Regions from separate parts of the Priestia sp. SRI_019 genome, predicted to be linked through region 1. Evidence: riboswitches for the same ligand, from Rfam matches in the RefSeq annotation. Region 1 holds a riboswitch; the other holds the start of a gene.
What was found. A riboswitch is a leader RNA that binds a small molecule or an ion and turns the genes downstream of it on or off. The one in region 1 is predicted to bind preQ1.
Positions count from the first base shown of each region.

Region 2: it holds a riboswitch for preQ1, as region 1 does, so the genes downstream of both, queC (7-cyano-7-deazaguanine synthase QueC) here and AC2YJL_RS23680 (QueT transporter family protein) in region 1, are expected to answer to the same signal.

Region 1 is NZ_JBYCZN010000006.1:20,466-24,653, reverse strand. Features, by position in the region: gene AC2YJL_RS23695 (DHA2 family efflux MFS transporter permease subunit) at 1-249, shown strand, start outside; gene AC2YJL_RS23690 (hypothetical protein) at 306-653, opposite strand; gene AC2YJL_RS23685 (hypothetical protein) at 717-851, opposite strand; gene AC2YJL_RS23680 (QueT transporter family protein) at 1,288-1,776, opposite strand; PreQ1 riboswitch class I at 1,786-1,830, opposite strand; gene AC2YJL_RS23675 (Lrp/AsnC family transcriptional regulator) at 2,027-2,437, shown strand; gene AC2YJL_RS23670 (YitT family protein) at 2,820-3,686, shown strand; gene AC2YJL_RS23665 (hypothetical protein) at 4,035-4,188, shown strand, end outside.
Region 2 is NZ_JBYCZN010000002.1:1,426,443-1,430,630, reverse strand. Features, by position in the region: gene AC2YJL_RS17535 (Ger(x)C family spore germination protein) at 1-814, shown strand, start outside; gene AC2YJL_RS17530 (hypothetical protein) at 826-1,062, shown strand; gene AC2YJL_RS17525 (GerAB/ArcD/ProY family transporter) at 1,089-2,210, shown strand; PreQ1 riboswitch class I at 2,281-2,324, shown strand; gene queC (7-cyano-7-deazaguanine synthase QueC) at 2,555-3,220, shown strand; gene queD (6-carboxytetrahydropterin synthase QueD) at 3,220-3,660, shown strand; gene queE (7-carboxy-7-deazaguanine synthase QueE) at 3,653-4,188, shown strand, end outside.

The DNA of each region.
Region 1 (4,188 bases):
TCAGCTATTTCAAATACGATTAACCAAGTTTCAGGCGCGATTGGACCCGCTTTGTATACAAGTATTATGACCATGGCTTCTCAGCACTTTATTCAACAATCAAACGAAACGAATAAAACGCTGCTACAAATAAAAAGTATGACAAGCGGGGTTCATACCGTCTATTATGTAGCCATCGCTTTCGCCGTCGTTTCGTTCTTGCTCGCTCTTACGTTAAAGAAAAGAGATCAGCATCTTGAAACACAATAAATAAGAAACTGATAAGAGCTGCTCACGGGTTGAGCAGCTCTTGTTACATGCAGAATTTATATTACAAATGTAAAAGCAATCATAGATACTATTAAAACAAGGATAACAATACTTTTCTTTTTTTCTGTCTTCCATGCTTCAACAGCGCCCACGATACCACCAATAGCTAAAATAAAAGTACCTATAACGTGGAGAGGCAGCAGAGATAACAACCTGCCTAAACTCGCCATCACTCCTCCGGTCAATATAAATCCTGTTGTTACAATAGATTTTAAAGATATTAAGTCTCGTATCGCTTCTTTTTTTTCAGTTTTACTCAGTTTAAAGTACTCTACTATACTAAAAACAGCGGGTGTTCCCCATAAAATAAAAAAGCTAATCAATCTATCCGTGTCTACACTCACTGTTCATTCACCGCCTTTATCAATCCTTACGCTCAGTTCCACCATTTAACAAATAGTTATATATTATTCTTGCTTCAAGGATCCTCCAAAAGAAAATTGATGGTAATCATCAAGCTTATTCCAATACCCTATGCACTTTACGTCGGGCTCATCAATAGCTAACGCTAATAAAACAAGAATTGCTAACTTCCTATTCAAAAAACAATCCCTTCTCTAGTAACAAAGGTTATTTTACAATTATAACTCAAAAAAGTTATTTAATGGTAAAAAATACAATTAAAAAAGCAAACCGTTATCGGTCTGCTTTTTTAATTGCTACGCATAGGTAATGTGTTGTTGTGCGAAAAACTTTTCGATAAGGAGTTTGCCAACTATATGTATATCGTAACAAAAGAAAAAAGAATGTGCTGTGAGATTTGTCACTCCTTCTTTCAAAATAATCTAACCGAATACTTCCTATTGCCTTACGCAAAAAGAGCAGATCGCAAACGCGACCTGCTCTTTTCACATGCTAGATATGGGTAATTTGTCCATGCGTGAAAAGCTCTTCAATAATAAGGGGTTTATCACTACACTTATAGAATAACAAAGAAAAAAAGATGTGGCTGTGAGATTTATCACAGCCACATCTTTTTTATCCAACTAGCTTATTAAATTGTACACGTTTATTAATTGCTGCCATAATTGGTGCTCCAACAAGCATAACAACAAACTCACCAACGGCTGTTGTTAGCCACGTAAAGAAAAATGGCAAGTCAAATGCTAGGTGCAGCTCAAAAGCAATAATAAACATCGTGAACGTAAATACAAGTGTATTAACAAGCATACGAGCCCACATATTTTTAATGTAGCGCATAGAAAAAATGGTAATGAGTAATGATAGCACGGATTGTCCTACCCCAAACACCAGATCATAAGCGACCATTGGTGAAAAAAACAAATTCGTCAGAAATACTCCTAGCACAATGCCGTACACGTACTTTTTATTAAACACAATTAAGTGATTGAACATTTCCGATATACGAAATTGGATATTGGTGAAGCCAAACGGCTGGATTAGCATGCTGACAGCAATATACATAGCAGCTAAAAGACCGTTGACGCAAAGTGTTCTTATATTCATCTTACTATTCTCTCCTTAGTTTTTTAACGTGGGATGGTTACGAACCACGTAAACACTCAAAGAATCATACAGCATGCTTAAGCTTTCGTCAATCTAGCTGTTTACAAACTACTGCCGGTTTCTATACCTTGCATATTGACTGCTCTTTTTTCTTACTTTTCTTTAGTATAAAATAGAAGACGTATCAGTATACATAGGTGACATCAAGTAGTTAACCCTTTTGATTTGAAATACGAAAGGATTTGTAGCTATGTTAGATAATACAGATAAGCGCATACTAGAAGAGCTATCAAAAAATGGACGTATAAAGATGAAAGAATTAGGAGAAAAAGTGCATTTAACCGGACAAGCCGCTTCTGCTAGAGTATTAAAGTTAGAAGATGAAGGGATTATCAAAGGCTATACAATTAACATTGATGAACGAAAACTCGGCTACACCATCCATGCATTTTTAAATATCTATACGCAGAGCATTCATCACCACCCCTACCTTACATTTTTAGAAAGTCAGCAGGAGTACGTTATCAACAACTTTAAAATCAGCGGCGATGGCTGCTATTTACTAGAATGCAAATTTCATTCAAATGAAGAACTAAATGATTTTTTGACAGAGCTAAATCAGCATGTGAATTACAAACTTTCAATCGTCATTAACAAATAAATCTTTTAAAAAAATAAAGGTATATTAATTTATGAAAATGGTAATCCTAATAACGTATTCCCCCTATTCCAATAAATTTGAAAATCCTTTGCGTCATCGCAAAGGATTCTTTTTTTATGTAGGAAACCGCCTTCTATTTTTTGAAAAGTTGAACATCTCTCACAGCGTTGACATAGCGGTCAGAGGTTTATATAATCGGTGACATCGAAGCATAGAAAAGTCGGATTAAGACCTATACACGTATCGTAATTCTTCGTCTTAGAAGTTGATCAGTTTTATAACTAGACAATTTCTAAGACGTTTTTTATTTTATCATTTGTGAAACACTAGTAAAAACAAGATTAAACATGAAAATATCCTAATAATCAAGGAGGTTTGCATATTGAAAACAATCTATAAAGACATCATCTTAATTATCGTCGGCGCACTTTTAGTTGCTGCATCCATTGATTTTTTCGTCATTCCAAATAAATTAGGTGACGGAAGTACGGTTGGTATTGCTCTTGTTTTATATTATTTATTTCATATCCCTACAAGTATCAGCACATTTCTTGTAAACCTTATATTTATTGCCTTAGCCTATAAATTTCTAACAAAAAAAACGATTCTTTATACGATTCTAGGAGCCGTCATGACGTCCGTTTTCCTCGGTCTAGTCAGCTATATTCCTTTTCACGTTCACGACATGATTTTAGGAATTGTATTCGGGGCTTTACTAATGGGAACAGGACTTGCTCTCATTTTTATCGCAGATGGATCGACTGGTGGAACAACGCTTTTAGCTTATTTATTAAACTATACAAAAGGCTATAATATCTCTAAAAGCATGTTCTACATGGACAGTGTCATTATTTTAGCATCGGTTTTCGCTATTGGCGTCAATAACATGCTCTATACTTTTATATTCGTCTATCTTTGTGCCAAAATCGTAGATGTCGTTATCGAAGGTTTCCACAACAAAAAAGCAATGACGATTATGTCCGATCAATATAAAGACATAGCGCAAGTCATCACCAGTGAATTTGGAAATGCAGCCACCATCTTTTACGGATACGGCTACTACGCCAACAAAGATAAACGTATTATTTACGTTGTTATTAAAAAGAACGAGTTATTAAAAATTAAAAAGAAAATCCAGCAAATTGACCCGAATTCTTTTATTGTCATCCACGAAGTAAAAGAAGTTGTCGGCGGAAAATTTGGATTTATCGGCAATTCGCCTCATGAAACAAAAGCCGCTGCTAAATAAAAAATCCACCTCTTGGTGGATTTTTTTATGAAAAAACCGTTAAGAAAAACGAAAAGATACCTGCTAAAAAGTAAACTGACCCTAACGCAATTGCTCCTGTAACGACCGTAAATACACTTAATCCGATAGCCACCTTCATTTTCATCCACATCCCTTTTTAGATTAGTAGTATAAGTATGTCCAAGAATAGAAGATTTATAACTATGCCACCCTATTTATCTCATATATCGATGCAACAATTGTCTATTCAATGTGTTCTAAAACCACCTCTGGCGACATAGTGTATAGGAAGGATTTCATATACACATCTTTGTATCACACATATCATATGAAATTAGGTGAGATAAAATGGTGGCTGTTCACTTTTTTGAAAACAGAAAGCTTCTATTAAGCCAGCTGAGGGAAAACATTCCTTCTACGGGTGATGATTTAAAGATTAAAGGACGAAAAGGAACCGTCGTGCTTGTGAATGACATCGATGAAAAAAATGTTCACGTGGAAG
Region 2 (4,188 bases), on a different contig from region 1:
TGCTAAAAACACGAAAGCAGCGAGCGTGCTGAACGTATTAACAACAATCGAAAAAATACCAGCTAACCACATGTTTGCTTCATTAGACGTATCACAGCGTATTTGGGCACCAACTAGAGGAGTAAAGTTAAATGAACTGATCAGTAATTTAACCAGCGAAGGAAAGCAGGCGGTGTTATCAGGAGTATTGTTAAAAGGCAATGTGAAAAATGCAGGCGATATGTCTAGTATTTCTCGCACCAATCTTTCCACCCTGCTAAATTTCAAAGGGTTAGGTGTCTTTCAAAATGATAAGCTTATCGGCTGGTTCAATGAAGACGAAAGTAAAGGATATAACTATATTACAGGAAATGTAAAAAGTACGTTAATTGTTATTCCATGCGAAAAAAAAGAAAAACAGCATGATATCATTGGAGTAGAAATGCTTCGAACGAATGTCAAGGTGACAGCTACTATGAAAAATCATAAACCTCATATTCACGTTGATTTAAAAGGAGAAGCGAACGTGGCTGATGTAGAGTGTCAAGTGAATTTACAGGACCCAGCTGTAATCAATATGCTCGAACGAAAAACAGCAGCTGACGTAAAAGAAAAAATGAATGATGCAGTAGAAAAAGCTCAAAAAACCTATAAAAGCGATATCTTTGGTTTCGGCGAAGCGTTTTACAGACAAGATGTAAAGAAATGGTACAAAATGAAAAGAGACTGGAACAGAATTTACGCAGAGGATTTAACCGTCGATTTAGATGCAAAAGTTCAAATCCGTCGCTTAGGCACGTTAAATAACTCATATATGAAGCAAATGAAGCATTAAGGAGAAAGAAAATGGAGGGATTTATCGCCTTACTTGTACTGCTTGCTTATTTGACTAAAAAAACAATGATCAACTTCCGAAAGGAAAAGTATTATCGTGAAATAGCCGTCTACCTTTGTCTTATAGGTTTGGGTCTATTCTTTTGGGGATCGATTACACTCCGTAAAGAAGTTCCTACGCCTCTGTACTTTTTAGAGGCAGTAATTAAGCCTCTTACTAGAACCATTCATCATCTGTTATTCACGTGAGCAAGCATGTAGGAGAGAAGGTGTGTATGATGCAAATAAAGGAATTTATTAGTCCAAAACAATTTCTTTTTTTAATTTATGTTTTTTGTATCGGAAGCGCCATCTTGGCAGTTCCGGCTACGTTATTAGAGACGAATAGACAAAATGCGTGGTTTTGCGGTGTGCTTGCTATTGGCTTTGCACTTTTAATCGTTGCGGTGCTTTTATGGCTGATTCAGCGTTACCCTCAGCAAACGTTCATTCAAATAGCTAAACAGGCGCTAGGTCCTTATGCCGGAACGTGTATTTCTCTTATTTACATTTTCTTTATGTTCATTCAATCTACGTTTTCGCTTCGAGACATCAGTACATTTATGACCACTCAAATTGTCCCTGAAACGCTGCCTACGTGGATTCATGCCCTTGTTCTTTTAGCTGTTATATACGGAGGGTATCTAGGTATTGAAGTGGTAGCGAGAACCGCGGAAATCTTTTTGCCGTGGATTGTGGTCCCCTTTTTATTGTTAATTGTTTTAAATGTTCCTCAGATGAAAATTGATCGTCTTTACCCTTTGTTTGAATTCCGCATGGCTGATTTAGTGTTAGGGACCACGTATTTCTTAGGAAATCCGTTTATGGAATTGATTTTTGTGCTAATGATTACGCCTCATATAAAAGATGGCAAAAAGGTAAAAAGAATGTTTGTTATCGGCACTGTCGCATCGGGTTTGACGATTACGATTGCAGTTGCGGCTTGTATATTAGCTCTTGGTGCGAATATTGCGTCGATGCACAGCTACCCAGTTTATTTATTAGGAAAAATGATTTCGTTAGGTGCAACGATTCAGCATGTTGAAGTATTAGTAGCTATTATTTGGATGTTATCTATCTTTTTCAAAGTTGTCATTGTGTTCTATGCTATTCAGTTAAGTATCGTCCAATTGTGTAATTTACGGGTGCGCAATTTTTTAAGCTTTCCTTTAGGTCTAATTATTACAGGCGTGGCGTATTACATTATTCCCAATACAGCGTACTTCAATTATTTTGAAAAATATTACTGGCCGTTTTATTTATTTGTACTAAGCGTTTGTTTTCCGTTGTTATTTATTGCTCTTTCTTATATAAAGAAAAATAAGGCAGCTAAAGGCGATAGAAGCCAACAAACATAGCATTATTTATAAGCATGTGGTATAATACGATGACAATTCAAGAAGAAACGCCGTACACGTTTGTATACGTACGGGAGAGGTTCGAAAACTCCCTCTATAAAAAACTAAGATCATCGTTGATGACAAAAGACACGGTTTTAGCGTGTCTTCTTTCACGTGCTTTTCTATCAACACGTCTTTGTGACGTGTATGCTGGCGAGGACGTGTATCTTAGTTGCTTTTTAGGGAGATTGCTGGAAAAGAGCAGTCTCTTTTTTGTGTTATAAAATTAGTCACAAAGGGAACGAACGGTTCAATAAAGTTTCTTCTTCTTTTGATTTCAATCAAAAAGGAGACGAACAGTAATGATGAAAAATGAAAAAGCGATTGTTGTATTTAGCGGAGGTCAAGATAGCACAACATGTCTATTTTGGGCTTTGAAAAACTTTAAAGAAGTAGAAACGGTTACTTTTCAATACGGTCAGCGTCATAGCCAAGAGATAGAGGTAGCAAAAGCTATCGCAGCTGATTTAGGTGTGAAGCATACCGTACTAGATATGTCACTTTTAAATCAATTAGCACCAAATGCCTTAACGCGAGATGATATTGAGATCGAGCAAAAAGAAGGAGAGTTGCCTACAACGTTTGTGGACGGCCGCAATCTGTTATTTTTATCATTTGCATCCGTGCTGGCTAAAAACAGCGGAGGCCGTCATATCGTAACAGGCGTTTGTGAAACTGATTTTTCGGGATATCCAGACTGTCGAGACGTATTTGTGAAATCGTTAAACGTCACGCTTAATTTATCAATGGACTTTGAGTTTGTGATTCACACGCCGCTTATGTGGATTGATAAAGCAGAAACGTGGGCGTTAGCGGATGAGCTAGGAGCGCTTGAATATGTGCGTGAAAAAACATTAACGTGCTACAACGGTATTGTTGCTGACGGATGCGGCGAATGTCCTGCATGTCAATTGCGAAAACGCGGGTTAGATCAATACCTGCAAACAAAAGAAGGAGGAGAGAAATAATGTTGCAACAAATGTATCCTCAAGTATTTCATAACTATGAATATGAACTGAACAAAGATATGCAGTTTGCTGCGGCACATTTTGTTCCTCACACAGAAGCAGGTAAATGCCGTCAAGTCCATGGACATACGTATTTTGTAAATCTAACTGTTGCCGGAGATACATTAGACGAAGCGGGCTTTTTAGTAAACTTTGCGCTATTGAAAAAAATTGTTTCTGGTCAATTTGATCATACATTATTGAACGATCATTCTATCTTTAACGAAGAAAATCCAAATGATTTTCCTACAACTGAAGTTGTTGCTCGTAAAATTTATGAGTTGGTTCAAGAATATCTAGACACACTACCAAATAAGCCTTCTTGCGTACAAGTATTCGTGCGGGAAACGCCGACAAGTTACGTAGTTTACCGCCCAAAGAAGGTGAAAAAACGTGGCTAATACAATTCCAGTACTTGAAATATTCGGACCAACGATTCAAGGGGAAGGAATGGTTGTAGGACGTAAGACGATGTTTGTTCGTACCGCAGGCTGTGATTATTCCTGCAGCTGGTGTGATTCAGCTTTTACGTGGGATGGATCAGCTAAAAACGATATTCGTCAGCTAACAGCAGAACAAATTTGGACGGAGCTAAAAGAAATTGGAGGCGAGTGCTTTGATCACGTCACCATTTCTGGAGGGAACCCTGCGCTTATCAAGGCGATTGGTTCACTTGTAGAGCTTTTGCACAGTCAAGGGGTAAAAGCAGCTCTTGAAACACAGGGAAGCCGTTATCAGGATTGGTTCCTAAAGATCGATGATTTAACGATTTCCCCTAAGCCTCCAAGTTCATTAATGAAAACAAATTTCCCCGTATTGGACGATATTATAGAGACATTAATAAAGGAAAAACGCATGGCACATATAAGCATAAAAGTCGTTGTATTTAATGATGAGGACTTTGAGTATGCAGCGTCTGTTCATGAACG